DNA from 2 places in the Bradyrhizobium sp. U531 genome. Region 2 is predicted to be linked to the other one. Evidence: riboswitches for the same ligand, from Rfam matches in the RefSeq annotation. Region 2 holds a riboswitch; the other holds the start of a gene.
What was found. Region 2 has a riboswitch for S-adenosylmethionine ahead of metX (homoserine O-acetyltransferase MetX). Riboswitches for the same ligand answer to the same signal wherever they lie in the genome.

Region 1: it holds a riboswitch for S-adenosylmethionine, as region 2 does, so the genes downstream of both, QRQ56_RS38045 (O-succinylhomoserine sulfhydrylase) here and metX (homoserine O-acetyltransferase MetX) in region 2, are expected to answer to the same signal.

What each region holds. Positions count from the first base shown of each region.
Region 1 is NZ_JASVEN010000017.1:723-7,863, forward strand. Features, by position in the region: gene QRQ56_RS38030 (hypothetical protein) at 1-525, opposite strand, end outside; gene QRQ56_RS38035 (PAS domain S-box protein) at 633-1,049, opposite strand; gene QRQ56_RS38040 (2'-deoxycytidine 5'-triphosphate deaminase) at 1,242-2,378, opposite strand; SAM riboswitch at 2,459-2,538, shown strand; gene QRQ56_RS38045 (O-succinylhomoserine sulfhydrylase) at 2,613-3,800, shown strand; gene QRQ56_RS38050 (SGNH/GDSL hydrolase family protein) at 3,958-4,944, opposite strand; gene QRQ56_RS38055 (SGNH/GDSL hydrolase family protein) at 4,957-5,727, opposite strand; gene QRQ56_RS38060 (OpgC domain-containing protein) at 5,727-7,007, opposite strand.
Region 2 is NZ_JASVEN010000008.1:17,392-24,532, reverse strand. Features, by position in the region: gene QRQ56_RS29125 (hypothetical protein) at 1-938, shown strand, start outside; gene QRQ56_RS29120 (hypothetical protein) at 973-1,404, shown strand; gene QRQ56_RS29115 (prephenate/arogenate dehydrogenase family protein) at 1,487-2,425, opposite strand; gene hisC (histidinol-phosphate transaminase) at 2,422-3,522, opposite strand; gene QRQ56_RS29105 (chorismate mutase) at 3,559-4,404, opposite strand; SAM riboswitch at 4,563-4,642, shown strand; gene metX (homoserine O-acetyltransferase MetX) at 4,734-5,936, shown strand; gene metW (methionine biosynthesis protein MetW) at 5,952-6,614, shown strand; gene QRQ56_RS29090 (alpha/beta fold hydrolase) at 6,729-7,141, opposite strand, start outside.

The DNA of each region.
Region 1 (7,141 bases), on a different contig from region 2:
GTCGATCTCGAGCGGATGATCGTATTGATGATAGTAGCCCTCCAGCCCGTCCTGGCCGTCCACGCTTTGCTTGGTGCAGACGAAGCCGAGCCTGAGATCGCCGAGCGCAACGCCATTGTTGGCGTGCCAGCCGCGCAGCATCGCGCGCGAAACCTCGCCCGGCACGCCGCAGATCGCGGTGCCCTTCCAGATCCAGCGCGGCGGCGGATAGCGGATCCAGGCCTTGGTGTCGCTCTCGTACATGTATTCGACATGCACGCCGCCGATCCAGTTGGAGAGGTAGTGATAATGCGCAGCCGCCACGGCCGGCGGCAGATGATCGATCCCGAGCTTCCTGAGTCCCGGCAGGAAGCGCTCCTGCTGCTGGCGGCGGAAGACGCGGAAGACGAACTCGGCGTCGTCAGCGATGCCGCGCCGTGTGACCACGGTGAGGATGAGGCCGGTGAAATACGCATGATAGAGGTCGGCGACTGCGCGCCAGCGCGCCCATTGGGCCTGCTGCGCGGCGTCCGAGACGGCGGCCATGTTCGCTCCCGATCGTTGTTGTTGCGATTGAGTGTGTCACCGCAGCTTTCGGCAGGCAACATGACGCACGTGCAGGGCGCCCTGCGCGGCCGCCCGCCAATTCCGCATCATGAAGTTTGCGGCGGCGCCTTCGCCGCGCGCTCGCGCTCGACCCGTTCGGTGACATCGCGCGCCATCGCCACGGACCCGAGCACGTTGCCGCCGGAATCCCGCACCAATGCGAAAGTCATCTCGATGTAGAGCTTGCGTCCGCTCTTGTGCAGCGCGCGGGTCAGCGTCGGCCTGCCCGAGAGCTTCATCGCGCCGCTGGCGAGGGCTGCCTCGAAGCCCCTCCAGTGCGCGGCACGCAGATGCTCGGGAATGATCAGATCGAGATTCTGCCCGAGCGCCTCCGCCGCGGAAAAGCCGAACAGCGTCGTCGCGGCACCGTTCCACCGCATGATGGTGCCGGAGCGATCCGAATAGATCAGCGCGTCCGCGACGTTTTCGGCGATCTTTGCGTCGAGTTCGGATGGATTGCTCATCTCGTTTCCCTCGCCATATTCCGCGATCTTGCCTGGCACTTCGACACACATTCGGTGTCATCGCCCGACCAGTGCGCAATTGCGCACTAGGATCGGGCGATCCAGTATTCCAGAGGCCGCGGTGATTGAGCCGATAGGCCGCGGCGTACTGGATGCCCCGGTCAAGCCGGGGCATGACAGTAGGACGTGCAGCTACACCCGGAAATGCTTCGATAGTTTGAGGCCTTGCGCCTGGTAGTTCGAACCGATGCGCTGGCCATACATCGCGTCGGGACGGGCCAGCATCTTCTCGTAGACGAGGCGGCCGACGATCTGGCCGTGCTCGAGGATGAACGGCACCTCGCGCGAGCGCACCTCCAGCACGGCGCGCGAGCCCTGCCCGCCGGCACCGGCATAGCCGAAGCCAGGATCGAAGAATCCGGCATAATGCACGCGGAATTCGCCGACCAAGGGATCGAACGGCACCATCTCCGCGGCGTAGTCGGGCGGCACCTGCACGGCCTCTTTCGACGCGAGGATGTAGAACTCGCCGGGATCGAGGATCAGGCTGCCGTCGGGGCGCGCCGAGATCGGCTCCCAGAAATCATCGACGGCGTAGCCGGAGCGCCGATCGACGTCGACGACGCCGGTGTGGCGCTTGGCGCGGTAGCCGACGAAGCCGCTGGCTTTCTCGCCGGACAGATCGACCGAGACCGCGACGCCGCCGGAGAGGTCGGCATCGTCGACGTCGACGAGGCGCTCAGCGGCATGCAAGCCATCGAGCTCATCGGCATTGAGGATGGCGTCGCCGGTGCGGAAGCGCACCTGGCTGAGGCGCGAGCCCTCGCGCACCAGCACCGGAAAGGTCTTCGGGCTGATCTCGGCATAGAGCGGGCCGTGATAGCCGGCGCCGATCATGTCGAAGCGGCGGGTGCCGTCGGCAATCACGCGGGTGAAGACGTCGAGGCGGCCGGTCGAGCTCTTGGGGTTGGCGGCCGCGACGATCTCCGGCGGCAGCGCCAGGCTCTCCAGCAGCGGCACGATATAGACGCAGTTGGTCTCCAGCACAGCACCGTCGGCGAGGCTGAACTCGTGCAGCTTCAATTCGTCGATGCGCTCGGCGACGGTGGCGCCGGGGCCGGGCAGGAAGCTGGCGCGGACGCGATAGGCGATGTCACCGAGGCGCAGATCGAGGCTGGCCGGCTGGATCTGGCTCTCGACGAAGTCATAGGCCGGCAGGATGAGGCCTGCCTCCGCCATCGCCGCGATCATGCGGTCGGGCAGGATACCATTGGCGTCGGGCGCGACCGTGAACGTCAACCGGGGGTCCTCATCAGGGCTCAAATGCATCCGGACAGGCCGGAAATACAGGTCTTTTACGGCTATCCGATGGACGCCTTGACGGAAAGGGCATTGCGGAATATGAGCATCACTTATCCCGTGGTGATTTGAGCCGGCCGGCTTGCAGCCACGTTAAATAAGTCGCTAAACAGGCCGGGGACCTCTGTGATCCCGGCCCGTGGTTTTATCCAGGCCGGTTTTTTTGTGACCGTTTTCGACGAGACGGTCATCTCGGAGGGTCCTATGTCGAAGTCGCCTGCCAACTACCGTCCCGAAACCCGCCTGGTCCATTCCGGCACCCTGCGCTCGCAGTATGGCGAGACGTCGGAGTCGCTGTTCCTGACCCAGGGCTACGTCTACAACAGCGCCGAGGAGTGCGAGGCGCGGTTCAAGGGCGAGGACCCCGGCTTCATCTATTCGCGCTACTCCAACCCGACCATCGCGATGTTCGAGCGCCGCATGATCGAGCTCGAGGGCGCCGAGGCGGCCCGCTCGGCGGCAACGGGCATGGCCGCGGTGACGACCGCGATCCTGGCGCCGCTCAAGACCGGCGATCACGTGGTGGCTTCCCGCGCGCTGTTCGGCTCGTGCCTCTACGTCGTTCAGGATCTGCTGCCGCGCTATGGCATCGAGACCACGCTGGTCGACGGCGCCAATCTCGACGAATGGCAGCGCGCGGTGAAGCCCAACACCAAGACGTTCTTCCTGGAGAGCCCGACCAACCCGACGCTCGACGTGCTCGACATTCCCGGCATCGCCGAGATCGCGCACAAGGGCGGCGCGCGGCTCGTCGTCGACAACGTGTTTGCAACGCCGATCTGGCAGAGCCCGCTCGCGCTCGGCGCCGACGTCGTCGTCTATTCCGCGACCAAGCATATCGACGGCCAGGGCCGCTGCCTCGGCGGCATCATCCTGTCGTCGGAAGCCTTCATCGCCGAGCACATCCACAATTTCATGCGCCAGACCGGCCCGTCGATCTCGCCGTTCAACGCTTGGGTGCTGCTCAAGGGCCTGGAGACGCTGGGCGTGCGCGTGCGCGCGCAGACCGACACCGCCTCGCGCATCGCCGACGTGCTGGCGAGCCATCCGAAGATTTCGCGGCTGGTCTATCCCGGCCGCGCCGATCATCCGCAGGCGGCACTGGTGAAAAAGCAGATGCGCGGCGGCTCGACGCTGGTCGGCTTCGAGGTCAAGGGCGGCAAGCAGGGCGCGTTCCGCGTGCTCAACGAGCTGAAGCTCGCGAAGATCTCGAACAATCTCGGCGACGCGAAATCCCTCGTCACGCATCCGGCGACCACGACGCATCAGCGCCTCAAGCCGGAGGACCGCGCCGCGCTCGGCATCAGCGAAGGATTTATCCGCTTCTCCGCGGGGCTCGAGCATGTCGACGACCTGATCGAGGATCTGACGGCGGCGCTGGAGAAGGCATGATCGCTTCGTAGGGCGGGTTAGCCCCGCGACTGCGCGAAGCGCAGTTCGCACGGCGTAACCCGCCGCTTCTGTTTCCGACGAGATAGACAGTGGCGGGTTACGCCGAGCAGATGCGCTTCGCGCATCTGCAGGGCTAACCCGCCCTACGGCACCGTGCCTACATCGGCCGATATGCGCGCACGTCGGCGGGCACGTTCACGCCGAGCTTGATCTGCCCCACCGAGCGGATGATGTCGTCGCCGAGCAGCTGGGCGAAGCAGGCATAGCCCCAATCGTTCATGTGCAGGCCGTCGGCGATGACGAAGCTCTCGACCGGGATCGACTGGTTCTCGTGCCAGTCGCGCATCACCTCGAAGCGCGGGAAGATGCCGACATGGCGAAGCTCGGCGACCTTGCCGAGCAGCTTCACCATCTTGCCGGCACTCTCCTTGCGCTGGTTGACGGCCGGCGAATATTGCGGATCGACCAGCACGACGTCGGCGCCGCCGGCGGCCTGGATGCGGCTGATGCCGTCCTCGACCAGCTTTGCGGTGTCGCCGGGATCAAGGTTGCGCAGCACGGCGTTGGTGCCGACCTGCCAGATCACCAGGTCCGGATGCACGTCGATCACCTCGGTCTGGAGACGCTTCATCATCTCCGGTGCGTCCTCGCCGCCGACGCCGGCATTGATGACGGTGATGTCGGCGGTCGGATAGTGCCGGCGCAGCTGCGTCGCGAGACGGTTCGGATAGTTGAAGTCCGGCGAGCTCGCGCCGAAGCCCGCAGTCGACGACGAGCCGAACGCGACGATGACGACGGGCTTGCCAGCGACCAGCTTGCCCGCGACATGCGGCAGCGAGCCCATCGCCTTCGCACCGCCCTTCGGCGGCAGGCACGGCACGCGGCTGAAAATATCGGCGGCGGATTTGGCGACCTGCTTCACCTTGTCGATGGCGCGCGTGGTCACGCCGCGCTGCTCGGGCGAGGTGGCGGCGATGGTGGTCTGGGACGGCGGCGCGGGCGTGGGATCAGCCGACTGCGCTGGCGTCGCCTGCGCGGCTTGCGTCTGCGCATGCGATTGCGTGGCCGGCGCCAGCAACAGCAGCACTGCTGCTGCAGGCGCGGCGAGCCATGCCGTCAGGCGAAAAGGGCGGAGAGAACTCATTAACGCTAGACCTCAATTTTGCTGCTGGGCCGGCTCCAGATGAGCTGCGTCGATCACGAACTGTGCCAACGCCCGGCCAAGGCAATCATGAACTCGTTTCGCCAACTCGGGTCCGTGCGCGGGATTGAACAGGTCGAACTGACCCTGGTCGCTCCACTGACGCATCATCGCGAAACGGTCGAACAACGGAATATCGTGCTCCTGCGCCACCACCTTCATGTTGTCGAGGTAAGGCGGCACCGAGATCATGGTCTCCGTGCGTGGGCTGTACTGCAAATTCATCAAGACAACGTCAGCCCCCGCATTTTGCAACGCGGCAACGCCTTCCGTCACCGCACCGCGAAACTCGTCGGGATCGATGGATCGCATAGCATCCACGGTCCCGGTCTGCCAGATCACCAAAGTAGGCCTTTTTGCTTCCATCAGCTTAACGAAGGTACCGGCCGCCTCTTCGGCCGTCCTCTTGCTCTGTATTTCTACGGAGACCTGCACGGCCTCGGCCGGCGGCAGCTTCTCCTTCAAAATCGCCTGCATCCGCGCCGGATAGGACGCGTCCTCGGAGGCCGGAATCCGGGTCGAGCCGGTGCCGATGACCAGGATTTCGAGCGGTTTGCCGGCCTTGATGGCGGCGGCGACCTTGGGAAGCTGGCTTTCGCTGGTAAGCAGATAGGAGGGCAATTCGCACGCCGCGGGCACGGCAGGCGCAGCATCGCCCGCGCGCGCCACAGGCGCGGCGAGGCCACCGCATAGCAGGATCAGGCTCAGGAGAACCTTCGCCTTCATCAGCCCCCTCCCGCCAGATCGGCGTTGCCGACGGCGTTTTTGGTTTTCGCACCGCTCTTGTCAGCCACGCGCTTGTACCACGAAATCACCCAGGCCACGCCCCACATGATCAGGACCCCGGAGAGACTAATCAGCGCATGCATGGCCGCGCCGCCGGAGACTTCGGCGAGAATGAAGTGCCCGGCGAAGGCCAGGAAGACGCCGAGACAGAAGATCTCGAGGGAATGCTGGCCACATAGAATCAATGGGCGCAGCCAGCGCGATTTCAACCCCGGCCAATCCCGGGGCAGGAAGCGCACGGTGAGCGCGGCCAGCGCCAGGAAATGCGTGAAGCGCAGCACGTCGAGGTCGGTCTTGTCGATCGGATACATCCACTGCTCGACCCGCTTCGGCATGAATTGGGAGAGCTGCGGCACGTACCAGGTCAGCGTCACGTAGAATGCCGCGACCAGATAGGCGATCGAGATCCACATCGTCACGGGCGAGGCCAGGATGCGCGACATGCGTCGCGCACCTCCCAGCGCGCACCATGCACCGAACACGAACAGCAATTGCCAGGCGAAGGGATTGAAGGCCCAGAAGCCGTTCGGATAGGCCGAGAGGTAGAGGTCGTATTCCCAGGTGACCGCGTAGAGCACGACCGAGAGGCCGAGCGTGACGTCGGGCCGCCACTTCATCGACCACAGGATCAGGGGCAGCGCCAGCATCAACACGATGTAGAGCGGCAGCACGTCCATGTTGACGGGGCGGAAGCGCAGCAGCAGCGCCTGCACGATGGTGACGTCGGGCTGCTTGAGGAAATCCATGATCCCCATCTCTTCGGTGTAGAGCGGGTTCTCGAAGCGGGTCGCCACATAGGAGATTTCGGCGAGGAAGATCGTGAACAGGAAGACGTGGGCGACGTAGATCTGCCAGACCCTGCGCAGGATGCGCGCGGTGGCGATGGCCACCCCGCTCTCCAGCATCGCCCTGCCGTAGACGAAGGCGGCGGTGTAGCCGGAGATGAAGATGAAGATCTCGGTGGCGTCGCTGAAGCCGTAATTGCGGATCGTGAACCAGGTCAGGAGGCTCGGCGGCAGATGGTCGATGAAGATCAGCCACAGCGCGAGGCCGCGGAACAAATCGAGCCGGAGCTCGCGCTCGCCGATGGCGGGCAGCGTGATGGCCGGCGCCCGCGCGCGCGGCTTGGCTGCCGCCGGCTTGCTGTCGGCAATCGTGCCGTCGGCAGGCTTGGCGGTTCCCGCGATCGTCGATCCCGTCACTTGGTCGGCAATGGTCATCGGGGGCCAAAAACCCTTCCGCAAATCGCGACGTCTTCAGGAGTGTACTGGTCCGGTCGCCATCTCGCAAAGCGGCCGGATGATCGTGGGGCGTTCCCTTTTTCGGGTGCTGCCCTCGGGGGTGTCCTTCTCTT
Region 2 (7,141 bases):
ATCCGCGCGGCGTCGATGCGCCCGGCGTGATCGACTTCGAATCCGTTCCGGGATTTTTGGCGGCGCGCCAACCGGGCTTGCGCGTCTGGCAGGACATTGGACCGGAGTTCAAGCTGGCCGCATCGATCGAGAATGCCCAGACCGCCTTCTTCGGCGGCAACGTGCCGACCGTCGGAACGCCCGCGGTCGGCCCGCAAGGCGTGCTCAATCCGAACCTCCAAGTCAATCTGACCGGGCCGGGCGGGAGCTTCTTCAACAACCTCAACAATGTCAGCCTGAACCAGGTGCCCGACGTCACGGTGAAGGCGGCATGGGATCCGCGGCTCGGCCCCTACAAGCTGCATGTCGAGGCCTGGGCGCTCTATCGCCAGCTGTTCGATCGCTTCAACGACGCCAATCACACTTACGACACCGGCAGCTTCGGCGGCCACGTCTATGCCGAGCTGATTCCGAAAACCCTCGATCTGCAGCTCTACGGTTCGCACGGCGTGCTCGGACGCTTCACGGCGACGCCATTCCCCGACGCTGCGGTGGCGCAGGACGGGACGCTGCTGCCGCTGACCATCACGGCGGCCGCCGTCGGCCTGATCTGGCACGCGACGCCGAGCCTCGACCTCTACAGCTACGCCGGCCTGGAAAAAGCCAAAGCGAATTTCGCCAATGTCGGCACGGTGCCGTTCGGCTACGGCAATCCGCTCTACAACAACACCGGCTGCGGCATCGAGAGCTCGCCGGCCGCGACCTGCAACGGCAACACCAGGGAGGTTCGCCAGATCACGGCCGGACTCTACGACACCATCTACCAGGGCAATTACGGCACGCTCAAAGCCGGCCTGCAGTATTCCCACACGCAGCGGTTCGCGTTTGCCGGGGTCGGTGGTGCGCCGAAGACGGACGACAACGTCGTCATGACGCAGATCCGGTACTACCCGTTCTAGTCATGAAGCGCGTGCGGCGAAGCGAGGGTGACGATTGTCTGACGGGCTTCTGATCCTTCGGTTCGCGCAGATCGTCGCCCGGCTTGGCCTCGCCATGACGGGCGCGGCTGGCGCGACCTTCGTCGCCGCGCTCCTGATGCGTGTCGATCTGTTCTGGTTCGACACGATCGAATTCACGGCGGCGGTCATCGTGCTCGGCATGGCCGGCGCCTATCTCGGGATCGACATCCCGCGCTGGCCGCCGCTGCAGGAGCGCAGCCTGCACCGCTCGGCCGCGCTCGACCTCGTCAGCGCGGCAGGAACATTCTTTGCGGCCGGAGCCGGCCTGCTCGCCCTCTACACGTTCGTGTTCGACGAAGCCGCCGATGGCGGCTGGAACCTGGCGCTCGGATTCTCTTGGGCGCTCGGCGTCTGCATGCAGGTCGGCGCCGGTCTCGTCGGCCGCTTGTTTAGGGTGAGGACGTAGCCCGGATGTAGCAAAGCGCAATCCGGGACAGTGCCGCGCGAGAATCCCGGATTACGCTTGCGCTCCTTCCGGGCTACGAGGCTTACGGCTTCTTGCCGAGTTGCCCGTGCTGCCGGCCGAAATCCGCAGCCGCCGAGTCCTGGCCGATCTCGACGATGCCGCGGCGGATGGCGCGGGTACGGGTGAAGTGATCGAACAGCGCTTCGCCGTCGCCGCGGCGGATCGCGCGCGTGAGCTTTGCCAGATCCTCGGTGAAGGTGCCGAGCATCTCCAGCACGGCATCCTTGTTGGCGAGGAACACGTCGCGCCACATCGTCGGATCGGAGGCCGCGATACGGGTGAAATCGCGGAAACCGCCGGCCGAGAATTTGATGACCTCGGACTCCGTCACCTGCCCCAGCTCGTCGGCGGTGCCGACGATGGTGTAGGCGATCAGATGCGGCAGATGGCTGGTGATCGCGAGCACGAGATCATGATGATCCGGCTCCATCACCTCGACCTTGGCGCCCATCGCCGCCCAGAATGCACGCAGGCGATCGGTGGCCGCCGCATCGACGCCTTCCGGAGGGGTGAGGATGCACCAGCGGTTGATGAAGAGCTCGGCGAAGCCGGAGTCGGGGCCCGAATGCTCGGTGCCGGCGACGGGATGCGCCGGCACGAAATGAACGGTCTTCGGCAGATGCGGCGCCATGTCCCTGACGATCGCGCCCTTGACCGAGCCGACGTCGGACACGATCGCGCCGGGCTTGAGGTGCGCGGCAATCTCCTGCGCCACGGGCCCGCAGGCGCCGACGGGAATGCAGAGGATGACGAGATCGGCATCCTTCACCGCTTCCGCATTGGTCGCCACGACCTCGTCGACGATGCCGAGCTCGAGCACCCGCGCGCGCGTCTTCTCGGAGCGCGCGGTGGTGACGATCTTACCGGCCAGCCCCTGGAGCTTTGCAGCGCGCGCGATCGATCCGCCGATCAGGCCGAAGCCGATCAGCGCGACGCGCTGGAAGTGCGCCTGGGCGCTCACTTGCCGGCCATGAAGTCGCGCAGGCCGTCGACAACGAGGCGGTTGGCCTCCTCGGTGCCGATGGTCATGCGCAGCGAATGCGGCAGGCCGTAGTTCTTCAGGCCGCGCAGCACGAGGCCGCGCTTGGTGAGAAAGGCGTCGGCGTCGTCGGCGGTCTTGCCCTTCTCGGTCGGGAAATGGATCAGCACGAAATTGGCGACGCTCGGCGTCACCTTCAATCCGAGCTTGCCGACCTCCTCGGTCAGCCAGTTGCGCCAGGTCTCAGTGAACTGCTTCGACATCGACTGGTGCGCGGTGTCCTCGATCGCGGCGACCGCGGCGTACATCGCCGGCGTCGACACGTTGAAGGGACCGCGGATGCGGTTGACGGCGTCGATGACGTGCTCGGGGCCGAACATCCATCCGATGCGCAGCGCGGCGAGGCCGTGGATCTTGGAGAAGGTGTGCGTCACCACGGTGTTCTCGGTGGTGGCGACCAGCTCTATTCCCATTTCATAGTCGTTGCGGGAAACATAGTCGCAATAGGCGGCGTCGAGCACCAGCAACACGTGCGAGGGCAGGCCGGCGCGCAGCCGCTTGACCTCGTCGAACGGGATATAGGTCCCGGTCGGGTTGTTGGGGTTGGCGAGCCACACCAGCTTGGTCTTCGGCGTCACCGCCTTGAGGATGGCGTCGACGTCGCAGGTGAGGTTCTTCTCCTGCGCGACCACGTTCTTCGCGCCGACCGCCATGGTCGCGATCGGGTAGACCAGGAAGCCGTGCGTGGTGGAGATCGCCTCGTCGCCGTGGCTGAGATAGGTGTGGGCGAGCAGATTGAGGATCTCGTCCGAGCCGGCGCCGCAGATGATGCGGTTGGGATCGAGCCCATAGGTGCGTCCGATCGCTTCGCGCAGCACGCGCGAGGTGCCTTCGGGATAGTCTTCCAGGTGGTCCGCCACATGCTTGAACGCCTCGATCGCCTTGGGCGAGGGCCCGAACGGCGTCTCGTTGGCCGAGAGCTTGAACACCTTGCGGCCGGGCTCGGGCACGGGGCTCTTGCCGGGCGTGTAGGGCGCAATATCGAGAATGCCGGGATTCGGCACGGGGCGGGACGACATCTTGAACTCCGAAAATGGCGGGGCGCGGCGCGCGGTTTACGATTTTGCCCCGGTCGGGGGCACCGTATAGCGCGTTGCGTGGCTGCCGACGAGGGCCACAGAGCGCACCGAGGCCCCCGCCTCGATCAGGGCAGCCCTGATTTTATCGATGCTGGCGCTGGCGACCGAGACGAGCAATGCGGCACCGTCGAAGGCGGTGTCGGGCACCGCCACGATCTCCGCGAGCGGCGACAAAGCGCGCGCGACCTCGGCGTTCCAGCCGGACACGCGCACGCTGAAGGTCTCGACCTCGGTCACCAGGGCGCTGTCGGCGACGCGCGAGATCGCGAACACCGGCAATGCGGCCGGATGGTCGGCACGCTCGATGAAGGGCATCCGCGCGATGATCTTCGGCGCGCCGTCCGCTTCCAGCTCCAGCCACCACGGCGTGCGGCTCGAGGTGGCCGAGACCATTGCCAGGTCGCCCTTGGATTTCGCCACCGCCTCGACCGCGGCCTGCGCGCTGAAATGCGCGACGTAAGGCACGGTGAAGCCGAAATTGAAGCGCACGGAATCGCGCATCGCGGCCTCGCTGGCCGAGATGTCGGCATGCACGGAGAACGGAGCCTGCACATAGGTGAAGGTCGAGATGATGACGCGCCAGATGCTCTCGACCGTGTCGAGCGGCAGGATGCCGCGATGACGCTGCACGAGCTCGCGCATCATCGAGGCCTCGCGCGCCGGGCGGAATGCCGAGCCCACCTCCTGGGTCTGCTTCACCTGGATCAGACGGTCGATGATGTCGCCACGCTGCATCAACAGGCGATGCATGCCCTCGTCGATCGCGTCGATCTCCTTGCGCAGTTCCTGCAGCGATGGTGGCGCGGGCGGACGTTGGGACATGGCTTGGACTGTCGATGGTTCCGATGGGGGATGTCCTGATTAGGCAGTCAGGACGGCGAAAGCAAAGAGAAATGACGTCCTTTTCGATCCGCGCGACAGAGGCGAATTGTGGCGATCCGGGCCGCGACTTGACGAAAACCGCCCAAGACGGTAGTTTTTGCCCGTTCCGTGGTCATTTGAGCCGGCCGGCTTGCAGCCACGTTAAAAAACTCGCTAAACAGGCCGGGGACGCTTCTGATCCCGGCCGAACCTATCGTTCAGGCCGGGTTTTTCATGGCCTGATGCAAGTGGCGATCAAGCGTTTGATCGCAAACGAGGTCGATGGTCAGATGGATGGCGTCAAGTCGATACCGAGTCCTGCGATCAGCGCCGACGAGCGGTCGCATGAGGTGGATCATCCGAGCTCGCAGGTCGTGCATTTCGGCGCCGAGCAGCCGCTGCGGCTCGATTGCGGCGTGGATCTCACCCCTTTCCAGATCGCCTACCAGACCTATGGCGAGCTCAATGCCGATCGCTCCAACGCGGTCCTGATCTGCCATGCGCTGACCGGCGACCAGCACGTCGCCAATGTGCATCCCGTCACCGGCAAATCCGGCTGGTGGGAAACCCTGGTCGGTCCCGGTCGTCCGATCGACCCCAAGAACTACTTCATCATCTGCTCCAACGTGATCGGCGGCTGCATGGGCTCCACAGGCCCGGCCTCGATCAATCCTGCTACCGGCAAGGTCTGGGGCCTGGAATTCCCCGTCATCACCATTCCCGACATGGTGCGCGCGCAGGCCATGCTGATCGACCGGCTCGGCATCGACACGCTGTTTGCCGTCGTCGGCGGCTCGATGGGCGGCATGCAGGTGCTGCAATGGACTGCGGCCTACCCGTCCCGCGTGTACTCGGCGCTGGCGATTGCCTGCGCGACACGGCACTCGGCGCAGAACATCGCCTTCCACGAGCTCGGCCGCCAGGCCGTGATGGCCGATCCGGACTGGCACGGCGGCGGTTATGCCGATCACGGCATCCATCCGCATCGCGGGCTCGCGGTGGCGCGGATGGCGGCGCACATCACCTATCTCTCGGACGCGGCGCTGCATCGCAAGTTCGGTCGCCGCATGCAGGACCGTGAGCTGCCGACCTTCTCGTTCGATGCCGACTTCCAGGTCGAGTCCTATCTGCGTTACCAGGGCTCCTCCTTCGTCGAGCGCTTCGACGCCAACTCCTATCTCTATCTGACGCGCGCGATGGATTATTTCGACATCGCCGCCGATCATGACGGCGTGCTCGCCAAGGCGTTTGCGGATATCAGGACCCGTTTCTGCGTGGTCTCATTCACCAGCGACTGGCTGTTCCCCACCTCGGAATCGCGCGCGCTGGTGCATGCGCTGAACGCCTCCAGCGCGCGGGTGTCGTTCGCCGAGATCGAGACTGATCGCGGCCACGACGCCTTCCTGCTCGACGTGCCCGAATTCCTGGATATCTCGCGTGCCTTCCTGCAATCGGCAGGCAAGGCCCGCGGGCTCACCGGCAAGAACGACTGACGAGGACGGCTAGCGATGTCTGTACAGGAAGTGCTGCCGCTGAACGGCGTTGCGACCGGATCGCCCGGTCAGTATCGCGCCGACCATGTTCTCGTCGCCGACATGGTCAAGCCCGGCTCGAAAGTGCTCGACGTCGGCTGCGGCGAGGGCGACCTGCTGCAGCTCTTGGAGACCCGAGGCATCGACGGCCGCGGCATCGAGCTGTCGCGCGAGGGCGTCAACCGCTGCGTCGCCAAGGGCCTTGCCGTGGTGCAGGGCGATGCCGACACCGACCTCGTCAACTATCCCGACGACGCCTTCGACTACGTGATCCTGTCGCAGACGCTGCAGGCGACGCGGCAGCCGCGCGTGGTGCTGGAGAACCTTCTGCGCATCGGCCGCCGCGCCATCGTCTCGTTTCCGAATTTCGGCTTCTGGAAGATGCGGCTGCAGCTCCTGATCGGCGGCCACATGCCGCGCACGGAGAACCTGCCGGCGACCTGGTACGACACCGCCAACATCCATTTCTGCACCATCAAGGATTTCGTGCAGCTCTGCGACGAGATCAACGTCAAGATGGAGCGCTCGGTCGCGCTCGATCTCTACGGCCGCCCGGTGCCGCTCAATCTGCCGTGGTGGGTGTGGAACATGTTTGGCGAGCAGGGCGTGTTCCTGCTGAGCCGGGGTGGAGGGAAGTAGTTTTCCGTCATTGCGAGGAGCTCTTGCGACGAAGCAATCCAGACTGTCACCGCGGAGGGATTCTGGATTGCTTCGCTGCGCTCGCAATGACGGAGTATGCCGCTCTACCTGTGCCTAATGCGCCGCCAGCGACCGCGCATCCCGCACCGGCCAGCGTCCTGCTTCCACCAGCGCCACGAACCGCGCCACGCTTTCGTTGAACAGCGCGGGCTCTTCGAGATTGAGCACGTGGCCAGACTTCGGAAACATCGCGAGCCCGGCGGCCGGCAGATGCTTCTTCAGGAACAGGCTCGGCCCCACGCATGGATCGTCCTCGTCGCCGCAGATGATCAGCGCCGGCGTTGCGGCGGCACGGATCGCGTCGGTCATGGTGTAGATCGATGGTCTGCCGCCCTGGAAACCGCGCATCGTGTTGGCCGAGCCCTTCGAATCGTGCCGCGCCAGCGCGGCATAGAAATCCGCATGACCGCGCGGATCTTTCACCAGGAAGGGAATCCGGCTCGGCGCCTCGCGCGTGACCTTCGCGA